DNA from 4 places in the Streptomyces sp. NPDC003042 genome. Region 1 is predicted to be linked to each of the others. Evidence: riboswitches for the same ligand, from Rfam matches in the RefSeq annotation. Region 1 holds a riboswitch; each other region holds the start of a gene.
The links. A riboswitch is a leader RNA that binds a small molecule or an ion and turns the genes downstream of it on or off. The one in region 1 is predicted to bind cobalamin.
Positions count from the first base shown of each region.

Region 2: it holds a riboswitch for cobalamin, as region 1 does, so the genes downstream of both, ACWDYJ_RS28785 (FecCD family ABC transporter permease) here and ACWDYJ_RS06675 (ABC transporter substrate-binding protein) in region 1, are expected to answer to the same signal.
Region 3: it holds a riboswitch for cobalamin, as region 1 does, so the genes downstream of both, ACWDYJ_RS30070 (ribonucleoside-diphosphate reductase subunit alpha) here and ACWDYJ_RS06675 (ABC transporter substrate-binding protein) in region 1, are expected to answer to the same signal.
Region 4: it holds a riboswitch for cobalamin, as region 1 does, so the genes downstream of both, ACWDYJ_RS34815 (energy-coupling factor ABC transporter permease) here and ACWDYJ_RS06675 (ABC transporter substrate-binding protein) in region 1, are expected to answer to the same signal.

Region 1 is NZ_JBSFTP010000008.1:25,883-30,071, forward strand. It holds gene ACWDYJ_RS06670 (FecCD family ABC transporter permease) at 1-941, opposite strand, end outside; gene ACWDYJ_RS06675 (ABC transporter substrate-binding protein) at 938-1,735, opposite strand; adenosylcobalamin (AdoCbl) riboswitch at 1,932-2,087, opposite strand; gene ACWDYJ_RS06680 (class I SAM-dependent methyltransferase) at 2,211-2,876, shown strand; tRNA gene ACWDYJ_RS06685 (tRNA-Trp) at 2,909-2,982, opposite strand; gene ACWDYJ_RS06690 (DUF2207 domain-containing protein) at 3,047-4,189, opposite strand, start outside.
Region 2 is NZ_JBSFTP010000075.1:29,687-33,875, forward strand. It holds gene ACWDYJ_RS28780 (ABC transporter ATP-binding protein) at 1-690, opposite strand, end outside; gene ACWDYJ_RS28785 (FecCD family ABC transporter permease) at 690-1,718, opposite strand; cobalamin riboswitch at 1,902-2,037, opposite strand; gene tnpC (IS66 family transposase) at 2,330-3,763, shown strand; gene ACWDYJ_RS28795 (DUF6326 family protein) at 3,838-4,189, opposite strand, start outside.
Region 3 is NZ_JBSFTP010000083.1:17,854-22,042, forward strand. It holds gene ACWDYJ_RS30070 (ribonucleoside-diphosphate reductase subunit alpha) at 1-1,632, opposite strand, end outside; cobalamin riboswitch at 1,776-1,909, opposite strand; gene ACWDYJ_RS30075 (GNAT family N-acetyltransferase) at 1,951-2,445, opposite strand; gene ACWDYJ_RS30080 (Uma2 family endonuclease) at 2,522-3,106, shown strand; gene ACWDYJ_RS30085 (YbdD/YjiX family protein) at 3,161-3,355, opposite strand; gene ACWDYJ_RS30090 (carbon starvation CstA family protein) at 3,352-4,189, opposite strand, start outside.
Region 4 is NZ_JBSFTP010000132.1:2,566-6,754, forward strand. It holds gene ACWDYJ_RS34805 (hypothetical protein) at 1-149, opposite strand, end outside; gene ACWDYJ_RS34810 (flavodoxin family protein) at 521-1,252, opposite strand; cobalamin riboswitch at 1,343-1,539, shown strand; gene ACWDYJ_RS34815 (energy-coupling factor ABC transporter permease) at 1,569-2,270, shown strand; gene ACWDYJ_RS34820 (energy-coupling factor ABC transporter substrate-binding protein) at 2,267-2,617, shown strand; gene cbiQ (cobalt ECF transporter T component CbiQ) at 2,621-3,370, shown strand; gene ACWDYJ_RS34830 (energy-coupling factor ABC transporter ATP-binding protein) at 3,367-4,189, shown strand, end outside.

The sequences.
Region 1 (4,189 bases):
GGTGCGGCGGCCGTACGGGCGACCAGGTCGGCCAGCGTCAGGAACACGGCCCCGCCCAGCGCGGCCACCGGGAGCAGCGCCCGGTGACCGGCGCCCACCACCATCCGGGCGGCGTGCGGAATCATCAGCCCGACGAAGCCGATCGCCCCGCTGTACGCCACCAGCACCCCGATCACGAGGGAGGTGAGGACGAAGACGGCGGCCCGGAACCGCCCGGTGTCCAGGCCGAGGGTGTGCGCGCCCTCCTCCCCCGCGAGCAGCAGGTCGAGCGGCCGGGCGAGGGTGACGAGCAGGCCGGTGCCGGCGAGCAGGGCGGTGGCCGGCAGGGCGAGTTCGTTCCAGCGGGCCCCGCCCAGCCCGCCCAGCGTCCAGAACAGCACGGAGCGGATCTGGTCGGGGTGCGCGGAGAGCACGAGCACCAGACTGGTGAGCGCGGACAGGATGTACTGGACGGCGACTCCGGCCAGGATCAGCCGTCCGGTGGTCATCGTGCCGCCGCGTCTGGCCATGGCGTAGACGGCGACGAGCGCGGCCATGGACCCGGCGAATGCGGCGAGCGGCACGCCGGCCCCGCCCGCGATCCCGGCGGCCCCGGCTCCGGCCCCCGCGCCGAACACGATGACGAGTACCGCCCCGGCCGACGCACCCGACGAGGCGCCGAGCAGGAACGGATCGGCGAGCTGGTTGCGTACGAGCGCCTGGAGTACGGTGCCCGCGACCGCGAGCCCCGCGCCCACGACCGCCCCGAGCAGCACGCGCGGCATCCGCACGTCCCACACGATGGAGGCGAAGGCGCCCGTGCGCCGGCCGCCGAGCACGATGTCGAGCACCTGGCCGGGGGCGATCCGTACGGGCCCCAGCGCGAGGCCCGCCACCGCCGACACGACGAGCGCGGCGCCGAGGAGGACGAGAACGGCCGCGGTACGGCCGCGCCGCCTCACGCGGCGTCGGGGTGCAGCTGGCGGCCCAGGGACTCGACGGCGTCGGCGACGCGCACGCCGAGGACGGCCGAGGACAGCGGGAGGACGACGAACCGCTGGTTCTTGACGGCGGGAACCTGCGACAGGGCCGGGTCGTTCAACAGACGCTGCTTCTTGGCCTCGACGGTGGTGCCGCCGTAGTCGTAGATGAGGACGACCTCGGGCTTGCGCTCGATGACCTTCTCCCACGACACGTCACCGAAGGTGTCCTTGAGGTCGGCGAACACGTTCGTCCCCCCGGCGAGGGAGACGATCTCGTTGCCGATGCCGTTGCCGCCGGAGGTGAAGGCGGAGGCCTCGCCCGAGTCGTAGACGAAGACGGCCGGCTTCGCCTTGTCCTTCACCCGCGCGGTGACGGCGTCGATGTGGCGCTGCTCCTCCTGGATGAGGGCGGCGCCGCGCTCGGGTACGCCGAAGGTCCGGGCGACCTCGCTGATCTCGGTCTTCAGCTGTTCGAGCCCGACCGGGCCAGGGGTGCAGTACTCCACGCTCAGCCGGGAGTTGATGCCGGAGGTGGCCAGCCCCTCGCGGTCGCGGCCCTGCGACATGTCGAAGGCGCTGGCGTAACCGCCGTAGACGAAATCGGGGTTGGCGCCGAGGAGGATCTCCTTCGAGGGGTACTCCTCGGCCAGCACCTTGATCTTGTCGTATGCGGGCCGGTAGGCGGGCAGGACCGAGTCGTCGAGGTAGGCCGTGCCGGCCATCCGGTCCTGGAGTCCGAGGGCGAGCAGGATCTCGGTGGCGTGCTGGTTCATCGTGACGGCACGCTCGGGCGGGGTCTGGTAGGTGGTGCTGACCCCGCAGTTGGTGACGGTGTACGGAAACCCTGGCGCGGCTCCGGGGCGCGCGGCGGGCCGGTCGGCGCCGGTGGAACCGCCGCACGTGGCGAGCGGTATCAGGAGCGCGACGGGGATGAGTGAGCGCAGGGCGGCGCGGGAACGCGACTTGGCGAAGCCTCTCCGGGGGATCCTCGTCCCCGGTCGAAGTGCAGAGGCGGTGCGTCAGTGTCTGACTCCCGGCATCCCGCGGGCGGAATACCGGTCACAGTGGCGGGACCGCACCGGATTCACACCGGTTTCCTGTCCTGCACCGCCTGGATGACCCGGCCAGTCTGCCAGACGGGCGCCGTGCACTCCGGGGCCGGGGATTGCGGCACACTCCTCAGCACGTCGGCGTCCACGCCGACTGCGCGCGAGCGGCGGAACAGACGACGGAATCGGGTGGTCGGCCATGGCGGACGACAGCAAGGAGCTGGGCGAGGCTCAACGGGCCCATTGGCAGAGGACCTACCGCGCCCACCCCGGCATGTACGGCGAGCAGCCCTCGGCCCCCGCGGTCCACGCCGCCGCCGTCTTCCGCAGGACCGGAGCGGCCGACGTCCTGGAGTTGGGCGCGGGGCACGGCCGGGACGCCCTGTACCTCGCACGGGAGGGTTTCACCGTGCGGGCCACGGACTTCAGCCCGCTCGGCCTGGAACAGCTGACCGACGCCGCCCGGGAGCAGGGCCTCGCCGGACGGGTGACCACCGCCGTGCACGACGTACGTGAGCCCTTGCCGCTGCCGGACGCCTCCGTGGACGGGGTGTTCGCGCACATGCTGCTGTGCATGGCCCTGTCGACGCAGGAGATCCACGCGGCGGTCGGCGAGGTCCGCCGCGTCCTGCGCCCGGGAGGCACCTTCGTCTACACCGTCCGTCACACGGGCGACGCGCACTACGGAGCGGGTACCGCCCACGGCGACGACATCTTCGAGCACGGCGGATTCGCCGTGCACTTCTTCCCCCGCGAACTGGTCGACTCACTCGCCGACGGCTGGAACCTGGACGAGGTCCACGCCTTCGAGGAAGGGGACCTCCCCCGGCGCCTGTGGCGCGTCACGCAGACCCGGCCCGTCTGACATCAGCCCCGTACCGGCGGCCGAATCCGTTGCAGGGGCGGCAGGAGTCGAACCTGCGACCTACGGTTTTGGAGACCGTTGCTCTGACCAGCTGAGCTACACCCCTTCGATGAGACCAACCATCGCATGACGGAGCCTGAAGATCCACACATTTCGTGGAGCCCGCCCGGTCACCAGGAACCGCCGCCACCGCCGCCACCGCCTTCGCCGCCGGAGTCGACGGAGTCGCCGGAGGACAGGGGCGCTCCCGAGACCGCCGTGGCGGCGATCAGGCCCACGGCCAGCACCGGGCCGTAAGGGGTAGCGGGGGCTGGGGGTTCGGTCGTCGACGCGGTGACCACCCGCTGCCAGGCGGCCAGTTCGCCCAGGGCCACCGCCCAGGCGGTGTACAGCGCCGTAGCGTCGGTGGGGTGCGGGTCGGCCATGAAGCGCCGAAACGATTCCGCCTGACCCCACAACGCCGCGCCGCGGGCCGTGCGGCCCTGGAGTTCCCAGGCGCGCAGCCACAGGGCGAGACCGGCGCCCGCGACCACGGCGCCCGCGACGACGATCGGCCACCCTTCCCAGCCGGTCCAGCCGCCGAGCGGACTGTGAGCGGTCGCGACGACCAGGCCCAGGACCGCCGCGGCGATGCCGATCCGCCGCGCTGTGCGGGAGCGGCGCTCGCCGGCCGGGTCCCACAGGCCGCTGGTGCGCTGCCAGTCGGCCAGCTGGTCGCCGAGGGTGTGCCAGGCCGTCCTGAAGCGCTGGTCGTCGGCGCCGAGGTCGAACTCCCCCCGGCCGGCGAACATCTCACCGAGCACGGTCTCGGTGGCCGGATCGGTGTGCTCGTCCCGGCGGGTCGTGCGCCGCACGGTCGGATACCGCTCTTCGCCGAAGATGCGGACATGGCCGTCGATGGCGGCGCCGAGGAGCCAGGCCACCTGGTGCCGGGGCTCGACCCGTTCGGCGAGCAGGATGCCGCCCTGCGCCGGGCTCAATCCCTCCGGAGGAACGGCTCTCGGCGTGAGCGCGTCCGCGCGCCGGTCGCGGCCGGCGAGGCGCAGCAGCCGCGCCGTCACCAGGGCGCCGGCCAGGGCGGTTGCCGCCGCCAGCAGGGCCGACCGGAGCGGGTTCATGAGCGCGTCGCCGTCAGGCATCCCCGTGGGCGGCGCCGGCGGGGCAGCCGCCCCACCGACGGATCCCGTCACGGCGCCGGAGCTGTGCAGCGTGACGCCCCCGCCCGCCCCGAGCCCGTCGAGCGCGACGACGAGATGGCCCGGCTCGGGCTCTACGGCCGTGCAGCTCTGCCGGGAGCCGGTCACGCCCTGCAC
Region 2 (4,189 bases), on a different contig from region 1:
CTCGGTCAGCAGTTCGGTCGTGAGTACGTCGTACGGAGCGCCGGAGGCGACGATCCGGCCGTGCTCGATGACGTAGAGCAGGTCGCAGTGGACGGCGGCGAGGTTGAGGTCGTGGAGTGCGGTGAGCACGGTGAGCCCGCTGCCGCGCACCAGCGACAGCACTTCCAACTGCTGGGCGACGTCGAGGTGGTTGGTGGGCTCGTCGAGCACGAGCACCTGCGGCTGCTGGGCCAGCGCGCGGGCGATCAGGACCCGCTGCTTCTCCCCGCCCGAGAGCGTGAGGAAGCCGCGGTCGGCCAGGTGTCCGGCGCCGACCCGCGCCAGCGCGGCCTCGCAGGCCTGCCGGTCCCCGGCGGTGGTGCGGGCCGTGGCACTCTGGTGCGGCAGCCGTCCCATCGCTACGACCTCGGTGACCGTGAAGTCGAACTCGGCGACCGACTCCTGGGGTAGCGCGGCCAGCCGGCGGGCGCCGTCGCGCGCGCTCATCGCGTGCAGGTCCTCCCCGCCGAGCCGGACCGTACCGGCCGTGGGGCGCAGCGCCCGGTAGACGCAGCGCAGCAGGCTGGACTTGCCGCTGCCGTTGGGTCCGACCAGCCCGACGAGCTGCCCGCCGCCCACCCGCAGGGTGACGTCCTCGACCAGCCGCGCGCCCGCGGTCTCGACCGTCAGGTCATCGATGTCGATCCGCATCACGCGCCTCCGAAGGTGTACGAGCGGCGGCTCATCAGCAGGACGAAGCACGGCACGCCGATGACTGCGGTCAGTACGCCCACCGGCAGTTCGGTCGGTGCCATCACGACGCGGGAGAGGATGTCCACCCAGATCATCAGGACCGCGCCCGCCAGCGGTGCGACGGCCAGCACCCGGCGGTGGTCGGCGCCGACCAGCATGCGTACGCCGTGGGGAACCATCAGTCCGACGAAGCCGATCGCACCGCTGACGGCGACCACGGCCCCGGTGACGGCCGCGCAGACCACGAAGAGCTCCTTGCGCAGCCGCCCCGCGTCCACGCCCAGCGCGGCCGCCGTCTCATCGCCCATGGCGAGCGCGTTCAGTCGGCGCGCCGACAGCGTGAGATGAACGAGGCCGGCGAGCACGGCGCCCGCGGCAACGGGCAGGGAGGCCCAGTTGGCGCCGCCGAGGCTGCCGAGCAGCCACATCATCGCGGAGCGGGCCGCCTCACCGCGCTCGGCCGCGAACACCATGAACGTGGTGACGGCCGAGAAGCCGTAGTACATCGCGCTGCCCGTGAGGACCAGCCGCATCGGGGTCAGACCACGAGCGGTGCGGGCGATCGCGTACACCAGCATCATGGCGAGCAGCGCGGAGAAGAACGCGGCGGTGGACAGCGCCCAGATACCGAGCGCGCCGAGCGCACCGAAGAGCATGACGGCGTTGGCGCCGACTGCCGCGCCCGAGGAGATGCCGAGGACGAAGGGGTCGGCGAGCGCGTTGCGGACCATGGCCTGCACGGCGACGCCGATGGCCGCGAGCCCTGCGCCGACGACCGCGGCCAGCAGGGCTCGCGGGAAGCGCAGTTCCCAGACGATGGTGTACGCCGGCACCTCGTCGGGGGCTATCGCTCCACCTGCCAGCCCCGACCAGAGATAGCGCAGCACCTCGCCCCAGGAGAGTCCGGAAGCCCCGATCCCCGCCCCGCAGACGACGGAGAGCACCAGCGCGACGCACAGGGCGGCGAGAAGAGGTGGCAGCGGCACGCGTCTTGGCGGCGCCGGCCCGGTGCCCGTTCGGGAAGCGTGCGGCGGCGCGGCAGCGCTGCTGTGTTCGACAGGTATGGCCACGGGCGGATCGCCTTCGCCTCGGGCCGTGCCACACGCCAAGGGAGCAGACCGCGACGTGGTGCGTCCGGCGCAGCACCCTCTCGCAGTCCACGGCGAGTTGTCAGGAGCCTTCACCGCCGCGGGTAATCGGGCTCACGGGGGACGGACCTGCCTACAGGTTCGTCACTCCGCCTACCGTTGCGGGTCAGCGCCGGACTTCCACCGGACTTCCCCCGCGGGGCGTGTGCAGCTTAGCGCGCTCCCGGCACGGCGCCGTGCGGGCCGAGCGGATACGGCCCTGAGCCCGAGTGCTGCAGCCAATGTGCTCAGGCCGATGAAGACGATGGACCGGCAGAACACGGCCAGCGACCCGACAGCTAAACGAACGCCAACAACAGGTGCTGCAATGGGTCGGCTGCCCCCGCCCGTGAGGGCCTGGCGCGCAGGGCCTCCACACTCGGCGCCCCGTCGGTGCGGGCGTCCGCGTCCCGGTACAGGCGGCACGAGACGCTCGGCGCGGCCCCCGCCACCGCGAACGGGTCGGCGCCATTGATCAGCACGGTGGGCGAGCCGGTCATGCCCCAGCGCGGCCTCTTCCTCCTCGCGCACCTCGACCAGCTCCACCTCCGCCGCCCGGCCGTCGAGCGCGGCGGCGATCCGCTCCTGCACGACCGGCGCGTTCGGGCAGTCGGGAACCGTCAGCCAAGCGGCATAAGGCGAACTCGCGGCGAGAACGGTCCAAGGACCGCAAGCCCGGTGGGCAGCGGGGACACCCGGGCTCGGGCCTGGAGTTCGCGCCGGTCTCGGAGTTGGCTGACACAGTGCCAGTCGAGCCCGCCGAGTGCTCGACCTGCGGCGAGTGTCTGGATTCGAACGCCCCTGGTGAGGGGTTCACCCCGGTCCAGCAGTGGGACGTCCCGCCGGTGACGCTGCGCAAGGTCCAGTTCGATCTGATGCGGCGGCGGTGCTCGGCCGGGCACCTCACCCAGGCGCCGCCTCCGGCGGGGGTGTCCGGGCCGGTCTGTTACGGCCCGAACGTGCGGGCGTTCGCCGCGCACATCGCTTATCGCGGGCATGTCAGCATGGAGCGGACCGCTGAGATGCTCGCGGAACTGTTCGGCTGCCCGGTGTCCACCGGGTTCGTCGCCTCCTGCCTGCGGCGACTGTCGACGCGGCTGGTCGGTTTCGAGACCGACCTGAAACGCGCGTTGGCCGCCGCGCCGCGGCTGCACCACGACGAGACCCCGGTGCCGGTCAACGGCGCGACCGGCTACGTCTACACCGCCCGCACCGACAATCTGATCTGGTACGGCGCGCACCAGACCCGCAGCCACGCCGCCATGGACGGCTTCGACATCCTGCCGCGCTTCGCCGGAGTGCTCATCCGCGATGACTGGCACGGCTACCACAAATACAGCGACACCACCCGTGGCGGGAAGGTCACCCAGGTGCAACTGTGCTGCGCTCACCTGCTGCGCGACCTCAAGGCCGTGTGGGAGTCCGACCCCGAACATCAGGCGTGGGCCGAGCAGATGCGCCAGACCTTGGAGAAGGCACGACGCCCCGTCGACACCGCGATCACGCAGGGCGCGGCCGGCCTGTCCACGACCACGAGCCAGAGCCTGCGGGATCTGTATCTCAACACCGCGCAGCAGGGCATCGACGCGAACACCCCCGGGACCGCCGGCCGCAGCCACGACGCCTACAAGCTGGCGAAACGGATGCGTGAGCGAGTCGATCAAGTCCTCAACTTCACCCTGGACTTCCACGTCGAGTGGACCGACAACCCAGCCGAGCAGGCGATCAGGATGGCCAAGCTCCAAGCCAAGATCAGCGGGAGCTGGCGCAGCATGCGAGGACTCACCGCGTTCTGCCGCGTCCGTTCCTACATCGCCACGGCCAAAGCCCACGGCGTCGAGGTCTTCACAGCCCTACGCAACGCCTTTCTGGGCGATCCCTGGAGCATCGCCACACCGGCATGACCATCAGGTCACCGCTGAATGGACCGTGCCCGCGGGTGGCGCGAGCGAAGGATGGTCGGGCGCGGGGCGGGCAGTCACGCCTGCTGCGGCCTGCGGAGTGGCTCGCTGTCGAGGCTGGCTGCCAGGGTCGCCGGTGATGCGGTGCGGCGTGGCCAGGTCCAGGCGGAGCGCAGGATGAAGGCCAGGAGCAGCACCTCGAGTCCGATGGAGAGGCCGTAGAAGTAGAAGTAGGTCCAGGACTCCCCTACCGCGTTGAACATCGAGACGGGGATGTAGAGCGTTGCTACGACGAGGTTGATGGTGCGGTTGACACGGGCGGGCAGTGTCGCGGAGAGCAGGATCATGAGGATCGGGATGGCCATGAGCGTGAGCGCAATGGCGACAAAGGTTGGACCGATGTCGAACTCGTGGACGATGCCGGCCAGG
Region 3 (4,189 bases), on a different contig from region 1:
GATCCGCTCGGAGAGCTTCGTGGACAGCGCCTTCGCCTCGGGGGAGTCGAAGGGCAGCTTCAGCTTGAAGAAGACGTCCTGCAGGCCCATCGCGCCCAGACCCACCGGACGCCAGCGGGCGTTGGAGCGGCCGGCCTGCTCGGTCGGGTAGAAGTTGATGTCCACGACGCGGTCGAGGAAGGTCACGGCGGTGCGGACGGTCTCGTCCAGACGCTCCCAGTCGATCTCCCCCTCCACGACGAAGGCGCCCATGTTGACCGAGCCGAGGTTGCAGACGGCCGTCTCGCCGTCGTTGGTGACCTCGATGATCTCGGTGCACAGGTTGGAGGAGTGGACGACCGAGCCCGGCTCGGCGGTCTGGTTCGCCGTGCGGTTGGAGGCGTCCTTGAAGGTCATCCAGCCCTGGCCGGTCTGCGCGAGGGTGCGCATCATCCGGCCGTACAGGTCGCGGGCGGGCATGGTCTTGCGCGCCAGGCCGTCCGCCTCGGCCTTGCGGTACGCGGCGTCGAACGCGTCGCCCCACAGGTCGACGAGCTCGGGCACGTCGGCCGGGGAGAACAGCGACCAGTCGGCGTCGGAATTCACGCGGCGCATGAACTCGTCCGGCACCCAGTGGGCCAGGTTCAGGTTGTGCGTACGGCGCTGGTCCTCACCGGTATTGTCACGCAGCTCCAGGAACTCCTCGATGTCCGCGTGCCAGGTCTCCAGGTAGACGGCGGCGGCGCCCTTGCGCCGGCCGCCCTGGTTCACGGCGGCGACGGAGGCGTCGAGGGTCTTCAGGAACGGCACGATGCCGTTGGAGTGGCCGTTGGTGCCGCGGATCAGCGAACCGCGGGCGCGGATGCGGGAGTACGAGAGACCGATGCCGCCCGCGTGCTTGGACAGGCGCGCCACCTGGTGGTAGCGGTCGTAGATCGAGTCGAGCTCGTCCAGCGGGGAGTCCAGCAGGTAGCAGGAGGACATCTGCGGGTGCCGGGTGCCGGAGTTGAAGAGCGTGGGGGAGGACGGCAGGTAGTCGAGGCGGCTCATCAGTCGGTAGAGCGAGGCCACTTCCTCGACGGCCGGGATGCTTTCGTCCGCGGCGAGGCCGCAGGCCACGCGCAGCATGAAGTACTGCGGGGTCTCGATGACCTGGCGGGTGATCGGGTGGCGCAGCAGGTAGCGGCTGTGCAGCGTCCGCAGGCCGAAGAAGCCGAAGCGGTCGTCCGCGCCTTCGGCGAGGGCGTGCTCGACCAGCGCGTCCAGGCGGCGCGCGTGGGTCCGTACGAAGGAGGCCGTACGGTCGGCGATGAGCCCCTCGCGGTGACCGACCTCCACGGAGGCGGCGAAGGAGGTGGCGCCCTGGCCGGCGGCCTCGGCGGCGACGGCCAGCGTCAACAGCCGGGCGGCGAGACGGGAGTACGCCGGGTCCTCGGAGATCAGGCCCGCCGCGGCCTCGGTGGCCAGTCCGCGCAGTTCGGCCTCGTCGGCGACGGAGCTGCGCCCGCGCAGGGCGGCGGCGGCGACCTTGCCGGGGTCGGTGTCGGGGAGGTCGGCCGTCAGCTCGGTCAGGGTGCGCAGCAGCGCGGCCCCAGGACCTTGCGGGTCGGACGGAACGGACTCGGCGCGCGGTGCGGCAGGCGCGATGGTCACGGGGGGAGCTCTCCCTCGCTCGGCCCGGTCATCGGCGGGGCGGGGCGCGACGGAGCGCATGCGGGCGTGGCAGGTACGCGTACACCGCATGGCGTCCACCGGCCCAACCGCGAGGCCCGGACGTATCGGCACCCGGTTCGGTCGAGCCGGGCGCGCTGTCGGCAGGTCCTCGGACTTGCGGGTGCACGAAGGGGTGCACTTCATACCGTTGCGGGACAGTTCCGGATTCGCACCGGATTCCCCTGCGGCGACAGCAGCCTTGAGCATACATGTGGGGGCGCCCGCTTGCGTGACCCCCCACATGTTGTGTCGGCGCGGCTACAGCTCCAGTCGGTACGTGAGGAGCGTCAGCCCCGGAACCGGGGCCCAGTCCCGCTCCGGAGTACGGACGAAGCCGAGCCGTTCGTAGATCCGCTGGGCGCCGGTCATGCCGCGCTGGGTGGACAGCACCAGGTGCGTGACGCCCTCCAACTGCCGGGCGCGGGCCACGCAGGCGCGGACCAGGGCCTCGCCCACGCCCCGCCCGCGGGCCTCGCGGGAAACGGCCAGCATCCGGAACTCCGCCTCGCCCGGCCCGGCGATGTCGGCCAGCGGGCTCCCGGGCGGGGCGAAGGTCACGCCGCCGAGCACGGTGCCCTCGTACGCGGCGACGAGGACCTCCCCATCGGCGGCCCGGCCGGCGACATCGCGCAGCACGCCCGCGTAGTACGCCTCGCCGGAGGTCAGCAGCCCGTCGCCCAAGTACGCCTGCGCGGTGAGCTCGCCCAGCTCTTCGTATTCGGCGGGCACTGCCGGCCTGATCAAGATGTCCATGCGGTCGAGTGTGCCGGACGGGTGTCGGTCGTCGGCGCTATCGTCGGAGAGCACCGTCGAAGAAGGTGAGCGAGGCATGACCGTGATGACCGACCGGCCCCACATGACGATCGAAGAGTTCGAGCACCTGGCCCGCACAGCGGCCCGCGAGGCGGAGGGGCTGCGACTGGAATTCATCGGTGGGGTGCTGAGGAGCAAGGCCATGCCGGACGGGGACCACGGGCGGGTCATTCTGTGGCTGACGCGGATCTGCGTGCAGCACCACCCGGAGTTCTGGCTGCACCCAGGGCGGGGGATCAAGGCAGAACAGTACCGGGAGGGCCGCGCCATTCCGGACGGGGTTCTGGCGCACGAGGACGCGTTCGTAGGACAGGGCCACTGGGTGGATCCGAGCCCGATCCTGATGGCCGTCGAGGTGACCACGTGGGACTCCGACACCGAGCGGCGCGACCGGATCGAGAAGCCGCGCGCTTATGCGCAGACCGGTATCCCCGTCTACCTCCTCATCGACCGGCTCAAGTGCCAGGTTCTCGTCCACAGCGACCCGGATGGCGACCGCTACGAGACTGTGCGCACCGTTCCCTTCGGCAAGGAAGTCAAGCTTCCCGAACCCGTCGGCATCACCCTCCAGACCGAGCCCCTCAAGGACTGGGTGCGCTGAGCACGCCGCAGGGCCCCCGCCCAGGATGGGCGGGGGCCCTGCGTACGTATGGGCTCAGCAGCAGCGGAAGCCCTCGCGGGGGTTCGCCTCGCGGGCGTCCGTGCGCTCGCGTTCGAAGGCGCGGCGGGTCATGACCTCCGCGTCCGGGGCGTGGGAACGGGCGTGGGCGACGTACCGGTCGTAGGCCGCCTCCCCCGAGAACTCCCGTACGTAGAACCGGGCTCGCGCGAGGACGCTGCGCAGGCTCATGACGACACCGGCTCCTTCGCCCGGCCGCCGCCCGAGTCGAGGCCGGCGGTCGCGAGTTCCGCCTTCTCCTCGGCCGTCGCGATCAGACCGGCCGGGGCGACGATCTTCGACTCGGTCCACGGGACCTCGGAGAGCTTCACGGACTCCGGGTTGCTGATGGCCTTGAAGCAGGTCCGGGCCGCGTCCGCCAGCACCACGATGATCAGGACCGCGAACAGCACCGACAGGACGCCGTCGACCGTGGCGTTGGTGACCACGGTGTGCATGTCGTCCATGTTCTTGGCGGGCGGCAGCACCTTCCCGGCGTCGATGCCGGTCTGGTACTTCTCGCGCTGCGCGAAGAAGCCGACCTTCACGTCCTCGGAGAAGATCTTCTGGTAGCTGGCGGTGAGGGTGACGGCCACGTCCCAGGCGAGCGGAACACCCGTGATCCAGGCCCACTTGAGCCGTCCGGACTTGATCAGCAGGGTCGTGCAGACGGCCAGGGCCACCGCCGCGAGCAGCTGGTTCGCGATGCCGAACAGCGGGAAGAGCTGGTTGATGCCGCCCAGCGGGTCCTTGACGCCGACCCACAGGAAGTAGCCCCAGCCGCCGACGACGACCGCGCTCGCCAGCCACACGCCCGGCTTCCAGCTGACCTCCTTGAAGGACTTGTGCACGTTGCCGAGGGTGTCCTGGAGCATGAACCGCCCGACGCGGGTGCCCGCGTCGACCGTCGTCAGGATGAAGAGGGCCTCGAACATGATGGCGAAGTGGTACCAGAAGGCCTTCATCGCGGTCCCGCCGATCACGGCGGAGAAGATCTCGGACATGCCGAGCGCGAAGGTCGGCGCA
Region 4 (4,189 bases), on a different contig from region 1:
GGATAGGCCAGCAAGGGCAGCAGCAGGGGCCACAGGCACAGGAGGAACACACCCCACACGCAGCCGTGGACGGGCACCCGCCGCAGCAGTTCCAGCAGCGGAGGCCAGTCACCGTCGCGGAACTGCTGCCACAGCGAACGGGGCGGCACGTACGGGGCGTAGGGCGGCGGCCCCGGAAAGGGATGCGGCCCGGGGTGCGGGTACTGGCTGGGACCGGGCTGCGGCGGCACGCCCGGCGGCGGCGGTGGCTGACCCCCGTTCGGCCGCGATATCGGGCCGTACGGGTTCGGTCCCCCGAAAGTCACGCCGGTTTCCTTCCTGAGATGCGGGACGGGTGTGCTGGGCAGCGATCCTGGTGGATCTCCGCCGAAGTCAACACGATCAACACAGTCAACACGGTGAGCACAGTCAACTGCCAACTCCGCGACCGCACATGGGGTTGCCTACGCCTGCCCGGCCATCGCCCTCGAAACGTGCGTCGGCGGGCTGCCCGTCGGGTCGACGACAGGTCGTCACCGGGTCAGCGGTGCTCGGGATTGGGGAAGTCGAAGCGGCAGCCCGCGTCCCACTCGGACCGCTGGTTGCCATGGGCCGGCATGCCGCCCGCGCGCTTGAGGAGCGCGGCGAGGTGCATCAGGTTCCACGACATGAAGGTCGTGTTGCGGTTGGTGAAGTCGTTCTCCGGCCCGCCCGAACCGGGGTCGAGGTACGAGGGCCCGGGCCCGGCCTCGCCGATCCAGCCCGCGTCGGCCTGCGGCGGGATGGCGTAGCCCAGGTGCTGGAGGCTGTACAGGATGTTCATGGCGCAGTGCTTGACGCCGTCCTCGTTGCCGGTGATGAGCGCCCCGCCCACCCGGCCGTAATAGGCGTACTGCCCCCGGTCGTTCAGCAGGGAGGAGCAGGCGTAGAGCCGCTCGATGACCTGCTTCATGACGGAGCTGTTGTCCCCGAGCCAGATGGGGCCGCAGAGCACCAGGATGTCGGCGTCCATGATCTGGCTGTAGAGGACCGGCCACTGATCGCTCTCCCAGCCGTGGTCGGTCATGTCCGGCCAGACACCCGTAGCGATGTCGTGGTCGACCGCCCGGATCAGGGACGTCCGGGCGCCGGCGGCCTCCATGACGGCGCGGCTCCTGGAGATCAGGCCCTCGGTGTTGCTGGTCTCGGGCGAGCGCTTGAGGGTGCAGTTCACGTAGACGGCGGAAAGGTCCGAGTAGTCGGGGTGGTTCGCGGTGGCGGAATCGTCGGGCACGCCCCCCACCCTGCCCACCGCCGGCCGGGATCGCCAGCGCGCCGCGCCCGTCCGGGCCGCCTTGGGGTTGGTACCGGTCGGCGCGGGCGACTAGGGTCAGCGGGCCTTGGTGTTCGGGAAACCGGTGGAAAACCGGTGCGGCCCTCGCCACTGTGATCGGGAAGTCCGGCTCCACTCCTGCGGGAAAGCCACTGGGACCGCGCGGGAGACCGTACGGCCCCGGGAAGGCGGAGTTCAGGGCATCAGTACCCGTGAGCCAGGAGACCGGCCGGGGCGCGTCGTCCATCCACGAGGTGCTGGAGAGGTCTCTCTACTCATGCATATAGCCGAGGGGTTCCTGCCCCCTTTGCACGCGGTCGCCTGGGGCGCCGCATCCGCTCCCTTCGTCGTCCACGGTGTCCGCGCCCTGACCCGTGAGGTCAAGGCCAACCCGGAGAGCACGCTGCTGCTCGGGGCGTCCGGAGCGTTCACTTTTGTCCTGTCCGCCCTGAAGATCCCCTCCGTGACGGGCAGTTGCTCGCACCCCACCGGGACCGGGCTCGGCGCCATCCTCTTCCGGCCGCCGATCATGGCGGTGCTCGGCACCATCACCCTGCTGTTCCAGGCCCTGCTGCTGGCGCACGGCGGGCTCACAACCCTCGGTGCCAACGTCTTCTCGATGGCGGTCGCCGGGCCGTGGGCGGGCTACGCCGTCTACCGGCTGCTGCGGAAGTTCGACGTACCGCTGATGGTGACCGTGTTCTTCGGTGCCTTCTTCGCCGACCTGGTCACCTACTGCGTGACCTCCGTCCAGCTGGCGCTCGCCTTCCCGGACCCGGGCAGCGGATTCGTCGGCTCCCTGGAGAAGTTCGCGGGCATCTTCGCGCTCACCCAGATCCCGCTCGCGGTCAGCGAAGGGCTGCTGACCGTGCTCGTGGTGCGGCTGCTGATGCAGTCCAGCAAGTCCGACCTGGTGCGCCTGGGCGTCGCCCGGCTGACCGGTGGCACCAAGGCGCGGCAGGAGGCGACGAACCGATGACCAGGAACGCGAAGATCAACACCCTGCTGCTGCTCCTGGTGGCGGCGCTGGCCGTGCTCCCGCTCGCGCTGGGGCTGGGCGACGGCCAGGAGGAGCCGTTCGCGGGCGCCGACGCGCAGGCGGAGGCGGCCATCACCGAGATCGAGCCGGACTACGAGCCGTGGTTCTCCCCCCTGTACGAACCCCCCTCGGCGGAGATCGAGTCGGCGCTGTTCGCCCTCCAGGCGGCGCTCGGCGCGGGCGTGCTCGCGTACTACTTCGGCGTCCGTACGGGCCGGCGCCAGGCCGCCGCCGCAGCGGGGTCCGAGGCCGGGGCCGGGGCGCCCTCCGCCACGCCGGAGCCGTAGGCGGTGCTGCCGATCGACGTGGCGGCGCACAGCAGCCGCTGGCGGCGCCGCCACCCGCTGGAGAAGGCCCTGTTGGGGTTCGGGCTGACCGTCACCGCCGTGTGCCTGCCGCCCTGGCCCGGCGGGCCGCTGGTCGCCGCGGCGACCCTGGCCGTATTGCTGGGGCCCGCCGGGGTGGCCGGGCGGCAGCTGTGGCGGGCCTTCCGGATCCCGCTGGGCTTCTGCTTCACCGGGGCGCTGCCGCTGCTGGTCTCCGTCGGGGGGCCGGACGGGTTCCTCGCGCCGGCCCCTGACGGCCTGCGGCACGCCGGGGAACTGCTGCTGCGTACGTCGGCGGCCTCGCTCGGCGTGCTGCTCTTCGCCTTCACCACCCCCGTCTCGGACGTCCTTCCCCGGCTGGTCCGGGCCGGGGTGCCGGCCCCCGTGGTGGACGTGGCCCTGGTCATGTACCGGATCGGCTTCCTGCTGCTGGACTCCCTGGCCCAGGTCCGGCGGGCGCAGGCGGCCCGCCTCGGGAACACCGGCCGGGCGGCGGCGTGGCGTTCGGTCGCCGGGCTCGCCGCGACCTCGTTCGTCCGGGCCTTCGACCGCGCGGCGCGGCTCCAGGAGGGGCTGGCCGGGCGCGGGTACGACGGCGCGCTGCGGGTGCTCGTACCGCGGGCGGCGCTGTCCTGGCGGTTCCTGACGGCGTCCGCCGCCCTCCTGACCGGGCTGGTCGCCGCAACCCTCGTACTGAAGGAGCTCTCCCGTTGAGTCCGTTGGTGGAACTGGTCGGCGCGGGCTACGCGTACGAGGACGGGCCCGCGGTGCTGTCCGGCGTGGACTTCGGCATCGCCGAGGGACGGGCGCTGGTCCTGCTGGGCCGCAACGGCAGCGGCAAGACCACGCTGATGCGGCTGCTGAGCGGGGGCCTGCGGCCGGGTTCGGGCACGCTGCGGCTCGACGGCACGGCGGTGACGTACGACCGGTCCGGGCTGACCCGGCTGCGGACGGCGGTGCAGCTGGTGGTCCAGGACCCGGACGACCAGCTCTTCGCCGCCTCGGTGGAACAGGACGTCTCCTTCGGCCCGATGAACCTGGGCCTGCCCGCGCCGGAGGTCCGGCAGCGGGTCGACGCCGCACTGAAGGCCCTGGACATCACGGCGCTGCGGGACCGCCCGACCCACCTGCTCTCGTACGGGCAGCGCAAGCGGGCGGCGATCGCGGGCGCGGTGGCGATGGCCCCGCGCGTGCTGATCCTGGACGAGCCGACGGCCGGGCTGGACCCGGACGGCCAGGAGCGGCTGCTGGACGTCCTGGCCGGCCTCACGGACACGACGGTGGTGATGGCCACGCACGACGTGGACCTCGCGGTGCGCTGGGCCGACGACGCGGCGGTCCTGACCCCGTCGGGCATCCGCGTGGGCCCGGCGCCGACCCTCTTGTCGGACCCGGCCCTCCTCACGTCGGCGGGCCTGCGCCAGGCCTGGTCCCCGGCGGTGACGGCCCTGCTCCGCACGCACGGCCTGCTGGCCCCGGGCGCCCCCGGCCCCCGTACCCCGCAGGAGCTGTCCGCGTGGAAGTCGGTACGCG